DNA from 2 places in the Bacillus sp. AK124 genome. Region 1 is predicted to be linked to the other one. Evidence: a T-box and tRNA genes for the amino acid it is inferred to sense, from the RefSeq annotation. Region 1 holds a T-box; the other holds one or more tRNA genes.
What was found. The T-box of region 1 lies ahead of tyrS (tyrosine--tRNA ligase). A T-box ahead of a tRNA ligase gene usually reads a tRNA of that ligase, here a tRNA-Tyr.
Positions count from the first base shown of each region.

Region 2: it has a tRNA-Tyr gene. The T-box ahead of tyrS (tyrosine--tRNA ligase) is inferred to sense a tRNA for this amino acid. The anticodon was not compared.

Region 1 is NZ_CP096378.1:1,172,982-1,184,921, reverse strand. It holds gene hisJ (histidinol-phosphatase HisJ) at 1-484, shown strand, start outside; gene refZ (forespore capture DNA-binding protein RefZ) at 477-1,115, opposite strand; gene M1E06_RS05970 (GAF domain-containing protein) at 1,245-1,739, shown strand; gene M1E06_RS05965 (sensor domain-containing diguanylate cyclase) at 1,753-3,453, opposite strand; gene rpsD (30S ribosomal protein S4) at 3,785-4,387, shown strand; gene M1E06_RS05955 (hypothetical protein) at 4,449-4,574, opposite strand; gene M1E06_RS05950 (hypothetical protein) at 4,684-4,914, shown strand; gene M1E06_RS05945 (DUF805 domain-containing protein) at 5,190-5,627, opposite strand; partial or broken gene M1E06_RS05940 (MBL fold metallo-hydrolase) at 6,108-6,196, opposite strand; gene M1E06_RS05935 (hypothetical protein) at 6,369-6,515, opposite strand; gene tyrS (tyrosine--tRNA ligase) at 6,647-7,912, opposite strand; T-box leader at 7,961-8,201, opposite strand; gene acsA (acetate--CoA ligase) at 8,255-9,973, opposite strand; gene M1E06_RS05920 (GNAT family N-acetyltransferase) at 10,129-10,761, shown strand; gene M1E06_RS05915 (acetoin utilization AcuB family protein) at 10,783-11,427, shown strand; gene M1E06_RS05910 (acetoin utilization protein AcuC) at 11,424-11,940, shown strand, end outside.
Region 2 is NZ_CP096378.1:4,115,844-4,127,783, forward strand. It holds gene M1E06_RS20575 (ABC transporter ATP-binding protein) at 1-160, shown strand, start outside; gene M1E06_RS20580 (ABC-2 transporter permease) at 141-749, shown strand; gene M1E06_RS20585 (hypothetical protein) at 1,010-1,186, opposite strand; gene glmS (glutamine--fructose-6-phosphate transaminase (isomerizing)) at 1,336-3,138, opposite strand; gene glmM (phosphoglucosamine mutase) at 3,580-4,926, opposite strand; gene M1E06_RS20600 (CdaR family protein) at 4,947-6,263, opposite strand; gene cdaA (diadenylate cyclase CdaA) at 6,256-7,077, opposite strand; gene rsiW (anti-sigma-W factor RsiW) at 7,243-7,863, opposite strand; gene sigW (RNA polymerase sigma factor SigW) at 7,877-8,440, opposite strand; gene rocF (arginase) at 8,664-9,578, opposite strand; tRNA gene M1E06_RS20625 (tRNA-Gln) at 9,704-9,775, opposite strand; tRNA gene M1E06_RS20630 (tRNA-Tyr) at 9,780-9,864, opposite strand; tRNA gene M1E06_RS20635 (tRNA-Thr) at 9,873-9,945, opposite strand; tRNA gene M1E06_RS20640 (tRNA-Val) at 10,005-10,080, opposite strand; tRNA gene M1E06_RS20645 (tRNA-Glu) at 10,245-10,319, opposite strand; gene M1E06_RS20650 (DUF523 domain-containing protein) at 10,504-10,956, shown strand; gene murQ (N-acetylmuramic acid 6-phosphate etherase) at 11,131-11,940, shown strand, end outside.

The DNA.
Region 1 (11,940 bases):
TCTTGACGACAGCATTCTTTCCGTTCATTTTTTGCCGGCCGGATCATCGCACATCTGCCTTGACTACGATGAAAAAGCGTTTCAGCAGCTGATCGGCTGCTACGGCAGCACAGAACAGGTCTATCTCGCCTATTATGACGAAATTTATTCTTCCATTGTATCACCGCTGGGAGCATTTAAGCCAAAACGAATCGGCCACATTACGCTGGCGAAAAAATTTGTGAAGCTGTTTCCGTATTCGATGTCAGAAAGCGTCAGAAAATCGGTCTCCTCCTGTTTGGATGAAGCCGCAAAGCGCGGATACGAACTTGACTTTAATACGTCCGGCCTCCGCAAGCCTTATGCAGGCGACGTCTATATGGAAGAATGGATGATAAAAGAAGCGGAACAAAAAAACATCCCGCTTGTCTTTGGGTCTGATGCCCACCAAGCAGAGGATGCCGGATTTGGTTACGAACATTTTGAGAGCCGCTTGGCTAAATAACGGCGGCTTGCCGACCTTCTCTGTACAACAGACTGAGAAGCCATGTTTTGACTTCCTTGTAATACGCCTGATAAAAGTACGGCTCGTGCGGCTGTACATACAGCACTTCTGAAATATATTGAGGCTGCAGATAAGGCATCATTAAAAGCGACTTCAGCTGAATCATAAAATGGGAAAGGGGAAAACGGGAAAATTCGTTGTCCTCATTTCCCTTTTCAATGATCAGGTGGAGAATGTACTTTTCTTTTGTTAAATATGTTGACATCACTTCGCGATTCAGTGTGGAATCAATCGTGACTTCGCGATAAACAAACCGAGTTAATTGACGGTGCTCATGCTGATACGATAGAATATCAAAAACCAATTGAAGAAGGCAATCCGTTGCACCTGCATCCGGAAGGCGTTCATAACCCTTTTCAAGGACTCTTAAATAGCCTTCATAAAATCGGGATATCAAATGCTCCATTAAACCGCCTTTTCCATTAAAATAATAGGAGATGTGGGCGACATTGACATTGGCTGCTCGGGCAATTTCGCGGACGGATGTTCCTGAAAAACCTTTTTGGTTGAACAGCTCCACGGCAGATTCGATGATCCTGTCCTTCGTGGTTGAAATAGCGTTTGATCCCATCTTGTTTCACCCCTTCTTACTTAAAACAATTCCACTTCAAGCGGAATTGTTCCTGTAAAAAGTGCTCGACAAATAGCATCACGGCAAGCGTGTTTTTGCCATTTCAAAGAAAAAGCGAGGGAAATTATCATGTTTCATGTCGAAAAAACAGAAGGCAGCAAAGAAAAAAAATACGAGCTTCTCCTCAAACAGATCGATGCGCTGACAGAAGGCGAACCTGATATGATCGCCAATACAGCAAACGCCTCCGCTCTTTTGTATCAATCATTGGAAGACATCAACTGGGCGGGTTTCTATTTTGCCAAAGACGGCGAGCTTGTGCTCGGTCCGTTCCAGGGACTTCCTGCATGCGTAAGAATCCCGTTCGGGAAAGGCGTCTGCGGCACCGCTTATACAAACGGCCGGGTCGAGCGCGTTGAAGATGTGAACGCGTTCCCCGGACACATTGCGTGTGATGCGGCGTCCCAATCCGAAATCGTAGTTCCGCTTGAAGTGGACGGGAACATCATCGGAGTGCTCGATATCGACAGCCCGATTAAAAACCGCTTCGATGAAACAGATGAGTATTATTTGAAAAAGTTCACAGAGATGCTTGGAGAGCGTTTAAGCGAAAAGAGCCGGTAAATCCGGCTCTTTTTTAATGTGTCATAAACCTGTTTTTCCCGTTTCGCTTTGCATTGTACAGCGCGACATCCGCCTCTTTAAAAAGGCAGGTTAAAGATTTCGGACGATCCTGAGACCAATTGGATACCCCGCACGAAATCGTCACCTTTGGATCAGTGCATTCCCTGACAAGCGTAATCAGCCTCTCAGCAAGCATTTCACCGGTGTTCAGCCCTGCTTTCGGCAAGTATACCGCAAGCTCTTCTCCTCCCCACCTTGCTGCGACGTCCTGGTCGCGGATGTTTCGCTGGATCACCCTGGCGACTTGAATGAGAATATCATCGCCTTTCTGATGGCCGTACGTATCGTTAATCTGTTTAAAATCATCGATATCAATCAATACGAGTACGCCGCTCTCATCCGCTTTCATACTGTACCCGATTTTTTCATCGAAATAGCTTCTCGAGTAAAGCTCTGTCAAACGGTCTGTTTGAACAAGATACTTCAGCCGGTCACGCAGCATCAAATTCGACACGGCGAGCGTGGAATGCCTGATCAGCGTCTGAAACAGCTTAAACATTTCAAATGAAAAAGAGCAGACGTTTTTTTTCAATACGATGACAAATCCTTTGTTTTCATTATTCTCCAGCATCGGAACGCCCATTAATGAAGCATAACCTTCATTTCCAAAAAACGAAGAACCGTTTCCGACAAATACCCCGTTTTCCTCTGAAATCTTTTCTTTAACATAGCGGATGTATAGAAGGGCCGCATCCGTCTGAAAAAAACCTGTGCTTCCCGGCAGCAGGGTTTCCTCGTCCAAATGATTTTTATAAAAAAAGCCCACCTCTTCGGCGCCAAATGAACTGATCAGCCTTTCGGACAAACTCTTCATCATATCAGGGAGGCGTTTCGTCCGGTTCAGCTGATGCGATGTTTCATTAATCAGCTCCAAATTTGAAATCATATTCTGCGACTGTTCGTAAAGCCGGGAATTTTCAAATGCTTTCCCTGCCGCATTCGAAATAATGCATATATCCGCTGCCGTATCGGCAGCCCCTGGTCCAAAAGCCTTCAAAACGCCATACGTTCCCTGCCGGCCTTTAATCGGAATGTAAACTTCCGATTCATTTTTGCTCTTCGCCTGTCCTGATAAGTATGCCTCTAAGGCGAAAGAATCGGTCGATTCGCTTTGCACATCTAGCTCTATCGCAGGAAGGCTGATGTATTGGTCCTCGTCGTATGACAAGAAAAGACAATATGCCAAAAAAGGAAAAACATCCCTCAAACTTTCAACCATTGTCTTGAGCACCTGCTCCTGATCCATCAGCTCATGCAGCAGCGCCGTCTTTTCATAAATCTTTGTTTTATTGAGCTCCTCATGAAATAATGCATCAAGTTTCAGACAATGCATTAAAAACAGGCGGATGGATTCAGCAAGACGTTCTGGTACTTTATGATTCTTTTGACACAAAAGTTCTATATATTTGCTGTTTTCTTCTATTGTTATAATGATATAATAATCATTAACTCGGCTGATCTGGCCGCTTTGGCCGTTCGCTCCCTGCGGACTTGAAGAAGGACGCAATGTAAGAGATATAAACGAAAAAAATGACTCTGCTGCCGCTTTTAGCCAGGCAACAGAGTCATCGTACGAGACGGCCGGCTTTTTTAAAAGAAATTGGAACAGCTTCTGATGAAAAGACAGATATAGGTCTTCAGTTTGTTTGTTCATGGTCATCACCTTAAAAAAATCCGTTTTATGTATTTTATTTTCCTGATTATATCATAAAAAACAGGACTTTATACTTATTAATGATTCAGGCTCTTTGGGACAGTCCATGAATGGTTGACTTTGCACAGCGGACATTATATAATCTTCTTTGTGTGAAATAATGCAGCCTTTTTGTTCTGCTTCTGTGTTTCATTTTGTTCCTTATCTATTAAGGTGTATCGTGTAACTCTTTGCTGCTGGAGCGAGGATACATGAAAACAAAATGGACATGGCTGAATTGAACAGATGGGTTTTATTTTCACAAAAATAAAACCAAAGGAGGAGTCACATTATGGCTCGCTATACAGGTCCAAGCTGGAAATTATCCCGCCGTTTAGGCATCTCTTTGAGCGGTACGGGTAAAGAATTAGAAAAACGTCCTTACGCACCAGGTCCTCACGGTCCGGGACAGCGTAAAAAACTATCAGAATATGGTTTGCAATTGCAAGAAAAGCAAAAGCTTCGCCATATGTACGGTGTGAACGAACGCCAATTCCGCAACCTTTTTGACAAAGCTGCGAAAATGGCTGGTAAACACGGTGAAAACTTCATGATTCTTCTTGAAGCACGTCTTGACAACATCGTTTACCGTCTTGGCCTAGCGCGCACTCGCCGCCAAGCACGCCAATTGGTAAACCACGGTCACATTCTTGTTGACGGAAGCCGCGTTGACATTCCGTCTTACCAAGTTAAACCTGGCCAAACGATTTCACTTCGTGAAAAATCTCAAAACCTTTCTGCAGTTAAAGAAGCGGTTGAAGTGAACAACTTCGTTCCTGAATACCTGACTTTTGACGCTGAAAAGCTTGAAGGTTCACTAACTCGCCTTCCAGAGCGTTCTGAGCTTCCTGCTGAGATCAACGAAGCATTGATCGTTGAATTCTACTCTCGTTAATAGAAAATGCTCTTTAAAGAGCAATGGCAAAAACCCTGGAATTGTTGATATATCAGCGATTCTAGGGTTTTTTGTTGTATTCTTCTTCCACCGTTGATTCGGGGAGATTGCGGGCTGTTGATAAGCCGGGAATAAAACGGACCCAGCTCATAAGCGTCAAGTTTTTAATAGATGATCTTTCTTGCAAGATACCTCCTCACAAGCAAGATATGACAAACGTCTCCTTTTCTCTTATGCATATATTCGGTAAAATCAAATCGTTGGTTAAAGAATGAAAACGGAGGAGTGACCAACAAATGCTTATGTTTTTTGGTAAGTTTCTCTTGTTCTACTTGTTCTGTTTAGCTGCATTCGCCATTTTCAAAGTCATGTACTACAATATCAGCAAAAAATGGGTTGCAAAGACTGAAGATGGCACTAAATTGAATTGGGCTTTGAATGTCTTTGTTAAACACGGTAAGAAAATGGACAGCAACGACTGCTTTGTGATGGGGGTGTTAGCGGGATGGTGTGCGATTTATTTATAAAAAACTCCCGGAAGGCTTCGATGAGGGCTAAGATCCGTCCCGCGATACGAGGGGCATGAACTTCAGTGACTGCTTTTGTTTTAGCCTCGCCCATTTGACTGTCTCCGGTATCTCAAAACCATCTTGAATCGTCACTGAAATTGATATGCCAAACAATCTTCGGAAATACGGGCATCTCTCATTAAAAATCAAGTTAACAGTCGTTCCCCTTCGGTCTTCTTCAGACTATAAAAAACCCCAATCGCCAGATGATTGTCTAACAATTGGGGTGCAATTTACGATACATTTACTTTTGGATCTGGTCCATATTGATTTTCTTTTGTTTCGCCAGCCTGACAGTAAAAAATCAGCAGAATGACAGCACCGATAATCGGCAACAAGCCAATTAAAATCCACCAGCCGCTTCTTCCGGTATCATGCAGCCTGCGGACATTGACAGCCAAAGAAGGCACCAAAACAGCCAACTGATAAATTAAGATCAGGACGTACCCGAGGAATCCACCGCCATACCCGATGATATATCCTACTTGATATCCATCATATCCTTCCGCTGTCATGATTCCTGAAATAAATAAACTTACGATCATTACTGTTAAGATAAATAAAATAAAACATATGATACCGTTAAACAAATGAAACAACCAATATTCCTTTCGTCTTGCTCTCCCTTCAAAATTCGCATAATTCCTCAAGCCTTTCCAAAACCACTTCATACAAGTTCCTCCATTGTCAAATCTATAAATTTGCGAAAAACATATGAATTATACCATAAAATATCATTATCGACCATTTACTTGAAGGATGCTCCCAAGTCATCTTAGAGGAACATTTTTTTAATTGGAATTTGAGCTTGTGCCTTTTCAAAATTTCAGTTCTCATTTCACCATTGCTTCTGTATAATATGAATCATCCATTTCGCCTCTGTAGCTCTAGAAGGGAAGAGCGCCGTAAAACATTGTAGGAACGGGTCGCAAGGCAAGGGTTTCAGAAGCACCGAAAAGCAAATAGCTGAGACAGGTGGAATTCCTGTCGGTAAAAGTCCGTAGGGAAGCGTGTTCTCCCCTAGCCTATGCTTACGAGAGGAGTGCGGGTTCGAATCCCGCCGGAGGCATTGATCTTTGTTCTCTAAGAAGAAGCCAAAAAAACAGACAGAAATTCACTGTCTGTTTTTTACGGCTTTAATCTGTCATATATTAAAATGTGTAAGATTTTCCGTCATCCGGCACAGCATACGAGAGGACATTCCTTTTTCCTGTATGAAGCTCTTCAATTCTTCCCGTGCATATGTCTGGAAATCAATGGGTCGGCTTGATCCAGCACTATCTTCTTTCATGATGACGGGAGACCCGGCTTCAAAGTATTGATTGTACCCTTCGTTAACGGCTATGATGTCCGGCTGATGCGCGGAAATTTCTTCGCGGACACCTTCATACCAAGAGGGCCCTAAAGACCCTCTACTTCAGCCACTTTGCTGCATTTTCCGTCTGATTCAATTGATTGTATCCGTCAGCCGACTGCTGCACCTCTTGTTTTCGTTCCGTTTCCAGCTGCATGTTGTAATCTTCCATAAACTTTTCTTTCGCCGCAATGAACAGGTTCATGCTACATTCCTCCCTCTTCAACGATGGAAATGCTCTACCTATTACATCTATATTTTTGACATTTCCTGAATGAACATACATGAAACATACGGACACAAAAAAACCCTTGCCGTTTGGCAAGAGCTTTTTGATTATTTATAAGTCAGCAGGAAGTATTTCTTTTTACCGCGGCGAATGACGGTAAACTGTCCTTCGATGCGGTCGTCGCCGGTGAGGACGTCCGCAACATCGGTGCGGCGCTCGCCGTTAACGTATACCGCGCCGTTTGTGATATCTTCGCGCGCCTGGCGTTTAGACGGAGACAGCTTGGATTGGACGAGCACCTCAACAAGAGGCAGTTCATCCGCTTTCTCAAGTTCCATGGAAGGAACCCCTTTAAAGCCGACCTTCACTTCTTCAGCAGTCAGCTGTTTAATATCTCCGCTGAAGAGTGCTTTTGAGATGTTGACAGCCTGCTCAAACGCTTCACGGCCGTGTACAAGAACGGTCACTTCTTCGGCGAGGCGCTTTTGCGCTTCGCGTTTTTCAGGCGCCGTCTCTGCTTTTTCAGCGAGATCTTCAATTTCTTCTTTGGACAAGAAAGTGAAGTATTTCAAGTATTTCACGACATCCCTGTCGTCGGTATTGATCCAGAACTGATAAAACTCATATGCCGACGTCTTCTCTTTATCAAGCCAGATCGCGCCGCCTTCCGTTTTTCCGAACTTCGTGCCGTCTGCTTTTGTCACAAGCGGAATCGTCAATCCGAAAGCTTTTGCATTCTCTTCAGATTTGCGGATAAGCTCGAGGCCTGACGTGATATTGCCCCACTGGTCGCTTCCGCCGATCTGCAGCTTGCATTCCTGGTTTCTGTACAAATTCAAGAAATCGAGAGACTGTAGGATCATGTAGCTGAATTCAGTATAAGATATGCCCGTCTCGATTCTGGAGCTTACCGTATCTTTGGCAAGCATGTAATTGATTCCAAAGTTTTTGCCGACATCGCGCAGGAAATCAATGACGTTCATTTTGCCGATCCAGTCATAGTTGTTCGCCATAATCGCCGGATTTTTTTCAGCTTCAAAATCCAGGAAACGCGAAAGCTGGTTTTTGATTTTCTGCGACCATTCGCGGACGATTTCTTCATTGTTCAGCGTGCGCTCCGCTTTCTTTCCGCTCGGATCGCCGATCAGGCCCGTCGCTCCGCCTACGAGCGCAATCGGACGATGTCCGGCCAGCTGAAAGCGGCGAAGCATTAATATCGGCAACAGGTGTCCGATATGCAGACTGTCAGCTGTCGGATCAAATCCGGAGTATAAGCTGATTTTTTCTTTATCCAGCAGTTCTCTCAAGCCTGCTTCATCGGTTTGCTGCTGAATCAGTCCCCTGAAGGACAAATCATCAAGTAAGTGTGTCATCATCATTTAGCTCCTTTTTTCCAAAAATAAAACGCCCCTTCGCAAAAACGAAGGGACGATAAAAATCGCGGTACCACCCTGCTTAAAAGAACGCATGGCCGCGCTCTTTTCACTCTCAATGATAACGGAAAAGCTTCCGTTCTTCTGCTACACAAAGCCCGGGAGGCTTTTTTCGCAAAAGCGGTTCGTGAGTGTAATTCAAACCATCCATATGTGCTGATTTTCACCGGCCATCAGCTCTCTAAGACAGGGAAGGATGCGTTTTACTAATCTCAGTCTTCACCTTTTGAATATTCGACTAAATCTTTTTTAACATAATATTTTTGCATTGTCAATGAGACATCAGTCTTCCATCGATGAGAGATCGCCTGCCGGAAGGTTCAGCTCCCAAGCTTTCAGGACGCGTCTCATGATCTTTCCGCTTCTTGTTTTCGGCAGTTTATCCTTGAATTCGATTTCCCTTGGCGCGGCGTGTGCGGCCAAGCCTTGTTTCACGAACTGCCTGATTTCTTCTTTTAACGAATCTGACGGTTCATAACCGTCCCTCAAGGCGATGAACGCTTTAATAATTTCACCGCGGACGGGATCCGGTTTGCCGATGACGCCTGCTTCAGCGACAGCTTGATGCTCAACAAGCTTGCTTTCGACTTCAAACGGGCCGACGCGCTCGCCCGATGTCATGATGACATCGTCGATCCTTCCCTGGAACCAGAAGTATCCGTCTTCATCCATGTAGGCGGAATCTCCTGACACATACCAATCCCCCGGCATAAAATAGGAGCTGTATTTTTCAGGATTGTTCCAGATCGAATGCATCATCGACGGCCAGCCTTTTTTAATGGCGAGATTCCCCATTCTGTAAGGAGGCAGTTCATTTCCCTGGTGATCGACGATTGCAGCCTCTACGCCTGGAATCGGCTTGCCCATCGATCCCGGTTTAATTTCCATGCACGGGTAATTGCAGATGAGCTGCGCTCCTGTTTCGGTCATCCACCATGTATCATGAATCCGGTTGCTGAAGACTTTATGCCCCCATCTGATGACTTCAGGATTTAACGGCTCCCCTACGCTTAAAATATGCCGTAATGAGCTCAGATTATATTTGTTCACGAGATCGTCGCCAGCACCCATCAGCATCCGAAAAGCCGTTGGCGCGCTGTACCATACCGTCACTTCCATTTTTTCAATCGTTTCGTACCATGCTTCGGGACTGAATCTGCCGCCTACGACAACATTCGTTGCTCCATTCAGCCACGGACCGAAGATCCCGTAGACCGTTCCGGTAACCCAGCCTGGATCAGCCGTGCACCAATAAATGTCATCGTCGTGCAGATCAAGAACCCATTTGGCTGTTTGATAATGCTGAATCATTGCTTTGTGGACGTGGAGAACCCCTTTTGGCGCGCCGGTCGAACCCGATGTATAGTGAAGCAGCATCCCGTCTTCCTGATCCATCCATTCAATCTCAAGATCAGTATCTGCTTCAGCCGCTTTCGCGTAATAATCGATGACAGACCCTTCTTCCTTTACGCCTTCTCCAACGACAATGATTGATTCAAGATCCGGAAGTTCGCCGGCCGGCACCCGTTCAAGCAATTCCGGCGTCGTCACGATAACCTTCGCTCCGCTGTTTAAAAGCCTGTCTTTGACAGCGCCTTCCATAAATGCTTCAAACAACGGCCCGACGATCGCTCCCAATTTGACAGCGCCGAGAAGAATAAAATAAAGCTCGGGTGATCTCGGCATAAAAACAAACACACGGTCTCCCTTTCCCACATTGGCATGCTGCTTTAAGACATTCCCGGCTTTATTCGTTTCATTTTTCATCTCTCTGAAGGTGTACTTTTCTTCGCGGACCGGATCTTTGTAGTAAAATGCCACTTTATTTTTCAAATTTGACTCAGCGTGGCGGTCGATCGCTTCATAAGCTGCATTGATTTTTCCCGTTTTGTGCCATGAAAAATGTTTTTCGGCATCCTTCCAGTCAAATGTCCGGTATGCTTCATCATAGTCTTTCAAGTTGTAGTTTCCCTTTTCTGCTGGCAACGCTTTCAATTCCATGCCCATCCCCCTTTGTTCGCTCATCAAAATATATTATAGTATAGATTTTTTATTTTCTCAATTTTTAAAAAATACTCTTCCATCCTATGAAAACGCTTAATATTTTGGTATGTTATGTATAAAAGACTTCAACTAAGATGTAAGGCGGTGGATACGTGGACCATCACAAAACTTATCATGCCAAAGAATTGCAGACCGAGAAAGGCTCCGTGCTGATAGAGGGCCCTATCAGTCCCGAAAAACTCGCACAATATGAATTTCACAACGAGCTTACAGCCTTTCGCCCATCTCAAAAACAACATGAAGCATTAATCGAAATCGCAGGGCTTCCCGAAGGACGGATCATCATCGCCCGTTTCCGGCAAACCATTGTCGGCTATGTGACATATGTTTATCCAGACCCGCTTGAAAGATGGTCTGAAGGAAACATGGAAAATTTAATTGAGCTTGGAGCCATCGAAGTCATTCCGGCGTTCAGGGGTCACTCTGTCGGGAAGACGCTGCTTGCGGTCAGCATGATGGATCCACAGATGGAAAAATATATCATCATCACGACTGAATATTACTGGCATTGGGATCTAAAGGGGACTAATAAAGATGTTTGGGAATACAGAAAGATGATGGAGAAAATGATGAATGCCGGAGGGCTTGTCTGGTTTGCGACAGACGATCCGGAAATCAGCTCCCATCCCGCCAACTGTTTAATGGCCCGCATCGGAAAAGAGGTCAGTCAGGAGTCGATCGAGCGTTTTGACAGACTCAGATTCCACAATCGTTTTATGTATTAAGGGAGCAAAGGGGACCTGAATATGATTGTTGAAAAAATCATGAAACGGGATGTTGTGACACTTTCCAGAACGGATACGATTGAAGAAGCGATCAAACGCATGCGAACATTTCATATTAAACACCTTCCCGTCATCAATGAACGGGGAACGGTCATAGGCATCGTCACGGACAGGGACGTCAAAACAGCAAGTCCGAGTATTTTTGCCCAAAACAGATCTGACGAAGATTTAAAAAAGCCGGTGGAACTGATTATGTCAAAAGAAGTGATCACCGGTCACCCGCTTGATTTTGCCGAAGAAATATCAGCTATTTTTTTCGAACACGAAATCGGCTGCCTCCCGATCGTAAAAAACGGGAAGCTTGTCGGCATTGTGACAAAATCCGATTTGCTGCATACGTTCGTCCAGCTGACAGGAGCCCATTTTCCAGGCTCCCAAATCGAAATCAAAACCGATCATATCGCCCGTAGCCTCGCTGATATCAGCGCCATTTTCAGCAGGCGCCAAATCGCCATATTGAGCGTGCTCGTATATCCCGGTGATGAAGATGATTCGAAAATACTCGTGTTTCGCGTTCAAACAATGAATCCCGCCTCTATCATCAAAGACGTGAAGTCCAAAGGGTATCAGGTTCTTTGGCCGGCTGTTCAAAGGGATTTGCCATGAAGGACAGCGTATTTATTTTTTCTCCCTCTTACCAAACCTATCAATTTCATCAAGATCACCCGTTTAATCAGCTGCGAGTCTATGTAACATACGATCTTTTGAATACGGTCGGCGCATTTGAACCGGGAGAAACGATTGCTCCGCGCATAGCGACAGAAGCCGAGCTCGGCCTTGTTCACACAGGCGATTATATCAAGGCTGTCCAGCTTGCAGGGGCGGGAAAACTCCTGGCAGCCGAAAGCGAAAACTACGGGCTTGGAACAGAAGATACCCCTGTCTTTGCCGGGATGCACGAAGCCGCCTCCCTTTTGGTGGGCGGAACACTGACAGCTGCAGACTATGTCATGACGGGCAAAGCAAGACACGCCCTCAATCTCGGAGGCGGGCTTCACCACGGATTCAGAGGAAGAGCTTCAGGATTTTGCGTCTATAACGACAGTTCAGTTGTGATACGATATTTGCAGAAAAAATATCATGCGAAGGTTTTATATATTGATACGGACGCCCATCACG
Region 2 (11,940 bases), 1.4 Mb from region 1:
GGTTCGAAAATCAACTCATGGATTTGAAGCATTGACTGCGAATAAATCACGAACAGAAAACATTTTTGGGGATATGGTGTTAATTGAAAAACCGACTCTGGAAGATATTATGTTTTATACGAAGAAAGGAGCTAAAGAGCATGTTCAACTTAATACGTAAGGACATTGTCTTGCAGAAAAAAACATTGGCAGTTTTATTTTTGGGGTTATGTGTTTATTTAACATTAGATGCTTCCCCCATCTGGGTTGGAATTGCATTTAGTATTGCTATTTTTATGAATACCATGTCAATAGATGAAAAGTCTTCTATACATATGCTTCTCAATTCTTTGCCTTATACACGAAAGGAAATTGTCAGTTCAAAGTATATTGTCGTCGTTCTCTTTACATCTATGGTGGCTGCAGCCATATTGATCGTAAACTTTATCATTCACCGGGAACTTACGATCTGGAAAGACATTTTGCTAATGGTCGCCATTGTGATGACAGCTGCTTCATTCATGCTGCCATTCTGTTATAAATTCAAAAGTAACTATTTGTTGATTGCTTCTATTGTTGCATTTGGCTTGTATATGCTAACGGTTAATTTTGTTGTCCAAAATTTGAACGATCAAATTAGAGAGTTGATTCACATGCTGCTATCCTTACAAAATGCTCTGCTGTATCTGATCGTTGCCATATCAATTATTACGCTATACGGGTGTTCATGGCTTCTGTCGATTCGGATTTATAGAAATAAGGTGTTTTAGGCTTTTTCTTTCATCGACACCGCTTCATATTCACCTGGGGATAAAAAACTGCACCGTCACACTTTTCGTCAGGTTGTTACGGTGCAGCGTATGATGGCGATGATGCAGACCAAAGCTGCTTGCAACCGCCTATTCCTGCTCAATAAACGAATACTTTTCTGGATCGGCCAATACATAAAAAAGTCCGAAGAACATCTTCCATCCACGAACCGGACTTCCGCATCTAAACTTTAAAGCTTCTCCTTCATCTAACGTAAACCTCAAAGCTTGGCAATTTTCACTTGGATCTCATGTTCGCCAGGCTCCAAATCAATTCGCAGCCTCCCGCCATCTTTGATTTTCCCAGCCTCGACACCATCAATCAGCACTGAGAATTTTCTCATTTTATTCATAAGCTGCGATGTTCTGTTGACTTCAATGTACGTCTCGTTGTTCATGGTTACACATCCTTTCAATTATAATCTAGCGCACTTTCAGACTACCAGAGTTCGATTTTTGATAAGACTTATTTCTCTTTCAAACACAAAAATACCCCTCCAGATCATCCAATCCAAGAGGGGTACAAACTATTATTTCAAACGTCGCCTTACTCCACCGTCACACTCTTCGCCAAGTTCCGTGGCTTATCAACGTCACAGCCGCGGTGCAGCGCTGCGTAGTATGCGATCAGCTGCAGCGGGATGACGGAGACGAGCGGTGCGAGCTCCGGATGCACTTCAGGCAGGACGAAGCGGTCGTCTGCTTCTTCCAGGCCTTTCAAGGAGATCACGCAAGGGTTGGCGCCGCGGGCTGTCACTTCTTTGACATTTCCACGGATGCTTAAATTGACGTGCTCCTGTGTCGCAAGGGCAATGACTGGTGTGCCGTCTTCGATCAATGCGATTGTACCGTGCTTCAATTCACCGCCGGCGAAGCCTTCAGCTTGAATGTAAGAAATTTCTTTCAGCTTCAGGGATCCTTCGAGGCAGACGAAATAGTCGAGACCGCGGCCGATAAAGAAAGCATTGCGTGTTACTGTCAAGTATTCACGTGCGATCATTTCCATTTCGTCTTTCTGGTCGCAAAGGGCTTCCATCGCGTTTCCGATGATGCCGAGCTCTTTAACAAGATCAAAACCAAGTGCTTTTCCGCGGGTTTCCGCAGTCACAGCTGCCAAAATAGCAAGAACTGCGATTTGCGCCGTATATGCTTTTGTTGACGCTACTGCGATTTCCGGGCCGGCATTCAGTAAAAGCGTATAGTCCGCTTCACGGGAAAGCGTGGATCCCGGTACGTTGGTCAATGTCAGCGCTTTGTGTCCGAGCTTTTTCACCTGTACGAGAACCGCGCGGCTGTCAGCCGTTTCTCCGCTTTGAGAAATAAAGATAAACAGCGGCTTCTCGGAAAGCAATGGCATATTGTAAGAGAATTCACTTGCGACATGGACTTCAGCCGGAACTTTCGCCCATGTTTCGATAAATTGCTTGCCGACAAGACCGGCATGATAGCTCGTTCCGCAGGCGATGATATAGACGCGATCCGCTTCTGCAACAGCATTTGCAATGTCTCCAGGAATGGAAAGCTTGCCGTTTTCATCTTGGTACGTCTGAATGATTTTCCGCATGACAAGCGGCTGTTCATCGATTTCTTTTAACATGTAGTGAGGGTATGTGCCTTTTTCGATATCGCTCGCATCAAGCTCTGCAATATATGAGGCACGTGACATCAATTCTCCGTCAAGGTTTTTGATCACAACTTTTTTGTCTGTGACAATCACCATTTCTTTATCCATAAGCTCCACGTATTCGTTTGTCACTTGAAGCATCGCCATCGCGTCAGACGCGATCACATTGAAATTGTCTCCAAGGCCGACAAGAAGCGGGCTTTTATTTTTCGCAACATAGATTGTTTCTTTGTTTTCATGATCGAATAATGCAATCGCATAAGAGCCTTTGAGCAGCATAAGCGTTTGGCGGAACGCTTCTTCCGTGTCAAGACCGTTATTGACGAATTGCTCGATCACTTGAACGACAACCTCTGTATCCGTATCACTTTTAAGGGTTACATCTTGTAAATATTCGCGCGTCAGCTGAACATAGTTTTCGATGACGCCGTTATGAACAAGTGTAAATCGGCCTGATGCGCTTTGATGCGGGTGAGCGTTTAGACGGCTCGGTTCCCCGTGAGTCGCCCAGCGTGTGTGTCCGATTCCCGCTTGCGATATCACATTTGCATCAACGACTTCGCGAAGATCGGCAATCCGTCCTTTTTCTTTAAACACGTGTACGCCGTCTTCGTTCGCTACAGCGATTCCAGCTGAATCGTAGCCGCGATACTCCAGCTTTTCCAAACCTTTAAGTAAAATTTCCTTTGCATCAAGCTGGCCAATATAACCTACAATACCACACATAATTTTCTTCCTCCTAAAGTCGTAGGCAGGAGACGAAGAAAGTCTGCTTATCAGGCGGGGACATTCTTCGTCCCCTCCTACATGTTTTTTATGGAAGATCATGCGATTTCCCTTTGTTCAAAGAGTCGCCTCTTTGGTTTGAGGAAATCCTTGCGGCTGTGATCTTGTGGTCAGCCGGGAGGCATCCGCCGAAAATTCGATAAACCTCCATCCTCGTCAACTAAGCTGTTTCATCCGCACGCTTAGTCCGGGCGCTATAACTATAAAAAATGGTTCTGCCCTGCCTTTCCTTTTAAATTAAACAAGACAAGCTGATTTTACTATACACTAAAGGAACCGTCAAACATTTTTCAAAATGGTTCACATTTTTTCCAAGATTGAACGGTTCCCTTTATCTTATGTCAAATCAGCATGTCTCGTTCGTCAGTCTTCTGCGGAAAATCACTCCGCTCCCATTTCAGCTTTCACGACATCTGCAATGCGGCCTACGTATTTCTCGCAAAGCTCCTTCGTTTTCGCCTCAGCCATAACACGGACAAGCGGCTCGGTGCCGGACGGGCGCACAAGGATGCGGCCGTCACCGTTCATTTCCTTCTCAACCTCTTCGATGACCGCTTTTACCTTTTCGTTCTCCGCTACTTTATGTTTATCGGTTACTTTCACGTTCAAGAGGAGCTGCGGAAACTTCTGCATCTCTGCCGCAAGCTCTGACAAAGACTTACCTGTCATTTTGATCGTGTTCATCAGCATGATCGCAGAAAGCAGTCCGTCGCCTGTCGTATTGTAATCAAGGAAAATCAGATGTCCCGACTGTTCTCCGCCGAAAGTAAACCCGTCCTTTTTCATCGCTTCCACTACATAGCGGTCGCCGACAGCTGTCTGAACGCTTTTAATGCCTTCCGCTTCAAGCGCTTTGTAAAAGCCGAGGTTGCTCATCACCGTAGAGACAACTGTATTGTCCGCCAGGCGCCCCTCGCTCTTCAAGTACTTCGAACATATGTACATGATTTGATCGCCGTCTACGATATTCCCCTTTTCGTCAACAGCGATCAAGCGGTCGCCATCCCCGTCAAACGCCATGCCGACGTCAGCTCCCTTTTCTTTCACAAATTCGGCCAGGGCTTCAGGGTGGGTCGAGCCGACTCCGTCATTGATGTTTAATCCGTTCGGAGAAGTTCCCATCGTCGATACATCTGCGTCAAGATCGGCAAACAGGTGGGTCGCCAGCGAAGATGTCGCCCCGTGCGCACAGTCAAGCGCGACATGAATGCCTGTGAAGTCTTCATCAGCAGACTGCTTAAGAAACTGCAAATATTTCTGTCCGCCTTCAAAGTAGTCGTTCACCATACCCAGATCAGCGCCTACAGGCCTTGGCAGGTGATCTTCAGGCTGATCCATCAGACGCTCGATTTCAAGCTCCTGCTCATCGGAAAGCTTAAATCCGTCGCCGCCGAAAAACTTAATTCCATTGTCCTCGACAGGGTTGTGGGAAGCTGAAATCATTACACCCGCTTCCGCGTCCATAGCCTTCGTCAAATATGCGACGCCGGGCGTCGAAATCACACCGAGACGCATGACTTCTGCTCCTATCGAAAGAAGGCCCGCAACAAGGGCACCTTCCAGCATATGCCCGGAAATGCGCGTATCACGGCCGATCAGCACCTTGGGGCGCTCCTTATCTTTTGTTAGGACATATCCGCCAAAGCGTCCGACTTTAAAGGCCAGCTCGGGTGTAAGTTCACTGTTTGCCACGCCTCTTACACCGTCTGTACCAAAATACTTGCCCATTAATATCGCTCCTTTTTGATTCATGAAGGTTGTGAATCCTTTTCAGAATGATTCTCTTCTTCTTCATTCTGACCATTATTTTTTTCGTTTTGGGTTGTTTGAGATGAGATTTTCACTCGAATGCTCTGCCGCGGCAGCGACCATGTCATGTTCTGCGGTCCGTTTACTTCCAGCTTCACGTTATGCTCGCCGTCATCGAGATCCGCCACATTGACATAGAGCTCGACGTCGGAAGGCTGGAGTTTTTCGATCGCGGCTGTCGAGCCCTTTGCCGTGATATCCAGCTTGCCTGACTTCGGATCGAGAAATTCAAGATCCCGGCTGTCATTCAGCCCCGCGGTTTTAATTGAAACGTTCTTCAGTTTTTTCTCTTCTTCCTTGTCAACTTTCACCTTGATTTTCACTTTTTCGGGTGACACTTTTTTAGCGCCGTCCGGCACTTTAATGTTGGCTTCCAACTCAGTGTCATCTTTCATTTTACTTAAATCAACCTCATCAGCCTCGACAAATTCTAACGAATCAAGAACATTTTGCGGCCCGTAGACGGTTACCTCTCCCGGACTGATATCGAGGCTGGAAATGCTGATACCGTCCGGAAGGCTCCCTTTCCGGTCAACTTTGACGGGAATCTTTTTGCTAGGGCTTGTCACGGGAACGGTGATTTTAACGACGGATGGACTGACTTCAACCGGAAGAACATTTCCGTCCCTGTCGTACACTGTTAGCTTGGCTTCTTTTTCAACCGTCTGGTCGACGCCCTCTAAATTGATCGTCGCCTTGATGTTTTGGATTCTGTCGATCACGGCTTTTGAGCCGGTGACGCTGACGTTTTTCGGGTTGATAATCGGCAGCTCCGGCGTGTAGCCGTCTTTCATTTTGTTTTTATTATAAAAATCAACCTCGACCGGGAATTCCTTCGTCGTTTTTTCTTCGATGGTCACGGTTGTCACCGATGGATTGATGGTCAGAGTGAGGCCTTCGGCAACATTTCTGGCCTTCAGCTCAACTTTGTGCCTGCCTGTTTTCAGATGCTGCATATCGGCATAAATCTCAAAATCCTTCACTTGTCTGACCTTCTTGACGGTTCCTGTCGGGCCTTTAATCGTGACATTCACCGTCTGCGGCACGCCTGTTACGACGTAGTTTTCATCATCATAAAACGATTTGACCGGTATATCGGTGAGCGTCGCTTCGTCTGTCGTCGATGTCGGGAAAAACGATTCACCTGGTTTCTTCGGAGTCGGCGCTTGAGCGCTGTGGACCGCAAAGTAAAGAAGAAACGCGAATAATAATGCGACTACTTTGACAGCCCAGGGATTGTTTAAGAACTTATCCATTTTTCTTCGCCCTCCAATACCAGCGATTTGAGGAAGTTTCTCGCGAATTTTTCTTGAATTCCGCTTCAAGCATGTTTTTCAATGCCTCTTCCGATAAATCACGGTGAAGGTCTCCGTTTTTGGCGACGCTGATGCCGCCCGTTTCTTCGGATACGACAACCGTCAGACTGTCGGTCACTTCACTGATTCCCACTGCTGCTCTGTGCCTCGTCCCAAGCTCTTTTGAAATAAAAGGGCTTTCAGAAAGCGGAAGGTAGCAGGCGGCTGCAGCAACCTCATCATTTTTCATAATTACGGCGCCGTCATGAAGCGGTGTATTCGGAATAAAGATGTTGATCAATAGCTCAGAGCTGACCTTTGCATTTAAAGGGATCCCCGTTTCTATGTAATCGCCCATTCCCGTCTCCCGTTCAATCGTCAGAAGCGCGCCAATCCGGCGTTTCGCCATATATTTAATCGCTTTTGTAATCGCATCAATCGTTTTCTGCTGCTGCTCTTCCTCAGGTGTTCCGCTCCTCGAAAAAAAGCGCCCCCGCCCCAGCTGTTCCAGCGCTCTCCTCAATTCAGGCTGGAAGATGATAATGATCGCCAGGAACCCCCATGTGATCGCCTGGTCAACCAGCCACTGCAGGGTGCTTAATCCTAAATATTGACTGGCCAGCCTGACGAGAACAATGACCACGATTCCCTTTAAAAGCTGAACCGCCTTTGTCCCGCGGATGACCATCATTAATTTATATATTACGTACCAAACAAGGAGAATATCAACGGCATCGCCGAGGTACTGCAAGAAAGGGATATCCTCAAAAGCCATTTCCTCGTCCTCCAAGAATTCAGTCATTAGTAAGGTTAATATGTTTCAAAATGGTATGATCTATTATTTTTACATATACAGACGCTATTATAGCACAAATTGATTTTCCAAGTGAAATGGCGGCCCCTCATAAAAAAAGAGCAAAGCTCATTCGCCCGCTTTGCTCTACTCTTTAGACTCCTTCATGTCAAAAACCGATTTTCCGGTCGATTTAATCTTATACCACATCCAGTCGAACACTTCGTTGATCTCATGGATCTGACCAGTGACTTGTCCTGCTGAAGCCGTATATTTTTCGCCATTAACAATCGTGACATCGCCGTCGACTTTGCCTTCTATAATCAGCTTTCCGTTTTTCACGGTCACATCGCCTTTGACAACTTTGCCTTCAGGTACGATGACCGTGTTGTTTTTCACTACGAGATTGGGCTGGCTGGATACGCTGAAATCCTGATCGTTTTTCCAGCTGGAGAAAAAGCTGCCGCCCATCAAAATGATAAACAAAGCTGCCGCCACTAAAAACGGATGAGCTTTAAGCCACCTGTTGATCGATGCCGTTCGCTTTTCCTTCGGCAGATTCGCCAGCACATCGGCTGTAAAGTTCGCCGGAGCTGTAAGATGTGACGTGCTCTGGACAAGAGCGATGGATTTTTCCATTTCATGAAGGTGCTTTTTGCAGTCTTCGCATGATTGGAGGTGCTCTTTTAATTGCGATTCATCTTCCGGTAGTATGTCTCCGTCAAGGTATTTATGCATAAGCTGAACAATATGCTCCGGACAGCTCATTTCATCACCCCACTTAAAGATCCCTTAATTGTTTTCTGAGAGCCTCTCTGCCCCTGTGTATCCTCGTTTTCACCGTACCTACGGGAATATTAAGGATTTCACTGATCTCAATGAGTGAGAGCTCATCAATGTACTTTAATACGATGACCGTCCTGTATTTATCGGGAAGCCTTAAGATTTTTTCCTGGATGGTGCTGTGCAGCTCCAAAGAAACCACTTCATCCTCTGGAAGCGCAACATCCGCCGCAACCTGGGAATACATCGTCAGTCCTTCAGTCCCCGCCACCTCTGCATCCAAGTAATAGTCCGGCTTTTTTTTACGGATACGATCGATGGTCAAATTGGTTGCGATTCGATAAAGCCATGTGGAAAATTTCCGGTTGATATCAAAACTGTCGATATTCACGTATGCTCTGATAAACGCTTCCTGCGCAATATCTTCCGCCTCATGCGCATTGCCGAGCATACGGTAGCAAAGCTGATAAATTTTGTCTTTGTAAATATCCACGATGTCTGCAAATGCATTACGATCGCCTTTTTTCACCTGTTTGATTCTTTTTTTAATCATTGTTTCCATATTTATCTAACCTCTGCCTTCACCGGTCTTTATGTATACGAATTGATTTTTATTAGGTTTCATTAAATTCATAAAAATAGTTTATCAAATTTTTGGCAGGGTGTAGATGCTTTGACAGGGATCATGCGCTTAATATTAGCTTAAAATTATTATACAATCTAAATATTATGAAACTGAGACTTTTTTATAAAAAAAGCAGCCTAAGGCCGCTCTTCAACCGCACCTAAAGCAGCTTTTCGCCAAACAGCGACCCCATTAAGGCGACTGCCGCTTCAGCCGTCCTGTTTTTCTCATCCAATATCGGGTTGACTTCGACAAACTCAGCGGACGTAATCAGCTTCGATTCTTCCAGCATTTCCATCGCCAGGTGGCTTTCCCTGTAGCTGATGCCTCCCGCTACCGGGGTTCCGACACCCGGGGCATCGTTCGGATCAAGCGCGTCTAAATCGAGTGACAGATGGACACCGTCCGTTCTGCCGCGCAAATAGTCTATCGTTTCTTCCATCACCCTCGTCATACCGAGGCGGTCGATTTCATGCATTGTATACACTTTGATCCCTTTGTCGCGAATCAATTCTTTTTCCCCGTCATCAAGTGACCTCGCACCGATGATGACGATGTTCTCCGCTTTAATTTTCGTTTCTTTTCCATAGATGCCTGTCAGCCCTTCATGGCCGATCCCCAGGCTGATGGCGAGCGGCATGCCGTGAATATTGCCTGAATGAGACGTTTCTTTCGTATTTAAATCAGCATGGGCATCATACCAGATCACACCCAGGTTTTGATAATGCTTCACAAGGCCGGCCAGCGTTCCGATCGCTATGCTGTGGTCACCGCCCAGCACGAGCGGAAAAGCACCTGAAGCCACGATCTTATCAACGGTCTCAGCAAGTTTTGCACTCGCTTTTGTAATCGCTTTCAAGTTTCTCAGCTCTTCAGATGCCGGCTCCCCGCCTTCTTTCTCATCCTCTCTTTGCCCGATTGTCATATCGCCGAGGTCTTCAATATCCTGACAAAGGCTTTCCAACCGTTCATTAACACCGGCACAGCGAATCGCGCTCGGTCCCATATCGACTCCCCGCCTCAGCTGACCGAGATCCATCGGTACGCCGATCATTGAAATCTGCTGTTTTAACATATGATATCCCCCTTTCAGACCTTCATTGTACCTTCCAATTCGGAATTGACTCAACAAGACATTTTTTTGAATAGTTATACAAAAAAGACAAAATAAAAAGGACATCCTGTTAGGATGTCCAAAAACTGGGCTAGCTGGATTCGAACCAGCGCATGACGGAGTCAAAGTCCGTTGCCTTACCGCTTGGCTATAGCCCAATAATGGTGGAGGGGGACGGATTCGAACCGCCGAACCCTGAGGGAGCGGATTTACAGTCCGCCGCGTTTAGCCACTTCGCTACCCCTCCAAAAACAGTGCCGGCCAGAGGACTTGAACCCCCAACCTACTGATTACAAGTCAGTTGCTCTACCAATTGAGCTAGACCGGCATGATACGGTATCTTATGCAGTTACCGGCGCGGTTGTGACAAAAACCGATCCAGAAAAATGGTGGAGGATGACGGGATCGAACCGCCGACCCTCTGCTTGTAAGGCAGATGCTCTCCCAGCTGAGCTAATCCTCCGCAGTACAGGACGTACAAGTGCATGCGTTGCAACAGGACGTTGCGATCTTAGCATGCCTTCCTTGCCGTTAAAGTACAAGTGCGCGTTGCAACAGGACGTTGCGACCTTAGCATGCCTTCCTTTTAAAAATTCCGGCATTCGCAGCGTGCTGTCCAAAAAAGAATGGTGACCCGTACGGGATTCGAACCCGTGTTACCGCCGTGAAAGGGCGGTGTCTTAACCACTTGACCAACGGGCCATCATCGTGTTTCAAGCAGCTCTCGTAAAGCTGACAAAAGTTATTATATACAGGTTCCTCCCCATTTGTAAAGGGGTAAATTAAAATTTTTATTTTCAAATTTTTTATTCATAAACATTGAGAAAAACGCAGAAATTTTGTTTAAAATAGGGCTATCTGATGTGCAAGAGAGGGGACGCGAAAAATGATACTGGTAAGTTCATGTCTGGCCGGGGTGGAATGCCGCTATAACGGATCGCACAGCTATGTGGGGAAAATCAATAAGCTTGTTGAAGAAAAAAAAGCGGTGATTGCTTGTCCCGAGCTGCTCGGCGGATTTCAAACGCCAAGGGAACCGGCCGAAATTATAGGCGGGTCGGGAGAAGACGTTTTAGACGGCAGGGCGGTGATCAAGACACAATCCGGAAAAGACGTAACAGGCCTGTATATAAAAGGAGCTTATCTAACATTGGAGATGGCAAGGCAAATCAAGGCTGATACGATCGTGTTGAAGGAAAACAGCCCGTCTTGCGGTAGCGGCCATATATACGATGGAAGTTTCTCAAGCCAAAAAATAGCCGGCAACGGCGTTACGGCGGCGCTTCTGAAAAAAGAAGGCTTCCGCGTGATTTCCGAACACCAAATAGACGAGCTGTAATACCTGAACATAAGCGCAGTTCATCTGCGCTTTATTTTATGTCGGCAATCCGTTGTTTAGAACTTCATTGAAATAAAATTTTAATATTTACCTTTTGTTATTGAAATAATATTCCACCCTTAATATACTGAAAATTAAGAAATATATGCACTTCATCATCAGGAGGAGTTGTCGATGGAAAACAGCCATTTAGGTTCATTAACGACCGAACGCCGGAATGAAAGATCCAGGCGCATTCACCAGTCAAAGACGATTGATATTTTGAAAATCATCAATGATGAAGACAAAACTGTGGCCGAAGCTGTACAAGAAGTCTTACCAGAAGTTAAGACCGCCGTTGACTTCGCCGTCGGGTCGTTAAAGAAAGGGGGACGGATCATCTACATCGGTGCCGGTACAAGCGGGAGACTCGGCGTACTCGATGCAGCTGAATGCCCGCCGACGTTCAGCATATCTCTCGAGTCGGTCATTGGCATCATTGCAGGAGGAGAAAAAGCTCTGTACAAAGCCGTGGAAGGCGCTGAAGATCACGAGGCATTCGGCAGACGGGATTTATCAGCCGTTAACCTCTCAAACAATGATACCGTAATCGGAATCGCCGCCAGTGGTCGGACTCCATACGTTCTCGGCGCTTTGAAGTATGCCAGGGAAAGTGGCGCCAAGACCGTCTCACTGACATGCAACAAAAACTCGGCGATCAGCCAGGTGTCAGATCACAGCATAGAAGTGGTCGTCGGCCCTGAAGTTATTGCCGGATCGACGAGAATGAAAGCAGCAACCGCTCATAAAATGATTTTAAACATGATTTCAACGGCGGCCATGATCAAAATGGGAAAAGTCTATGAAAACCTCATGGTAGACGTAAAAGTAAGCAATGACAAATTAAAGGAGCGGGCGATTCGCATCATCCAAACGGTCACAGGTGTTCCAAAAGAAGCGGCGGCACTAGCGTTAGAAAAATCCCATAACCAGGTCAAAACCGCC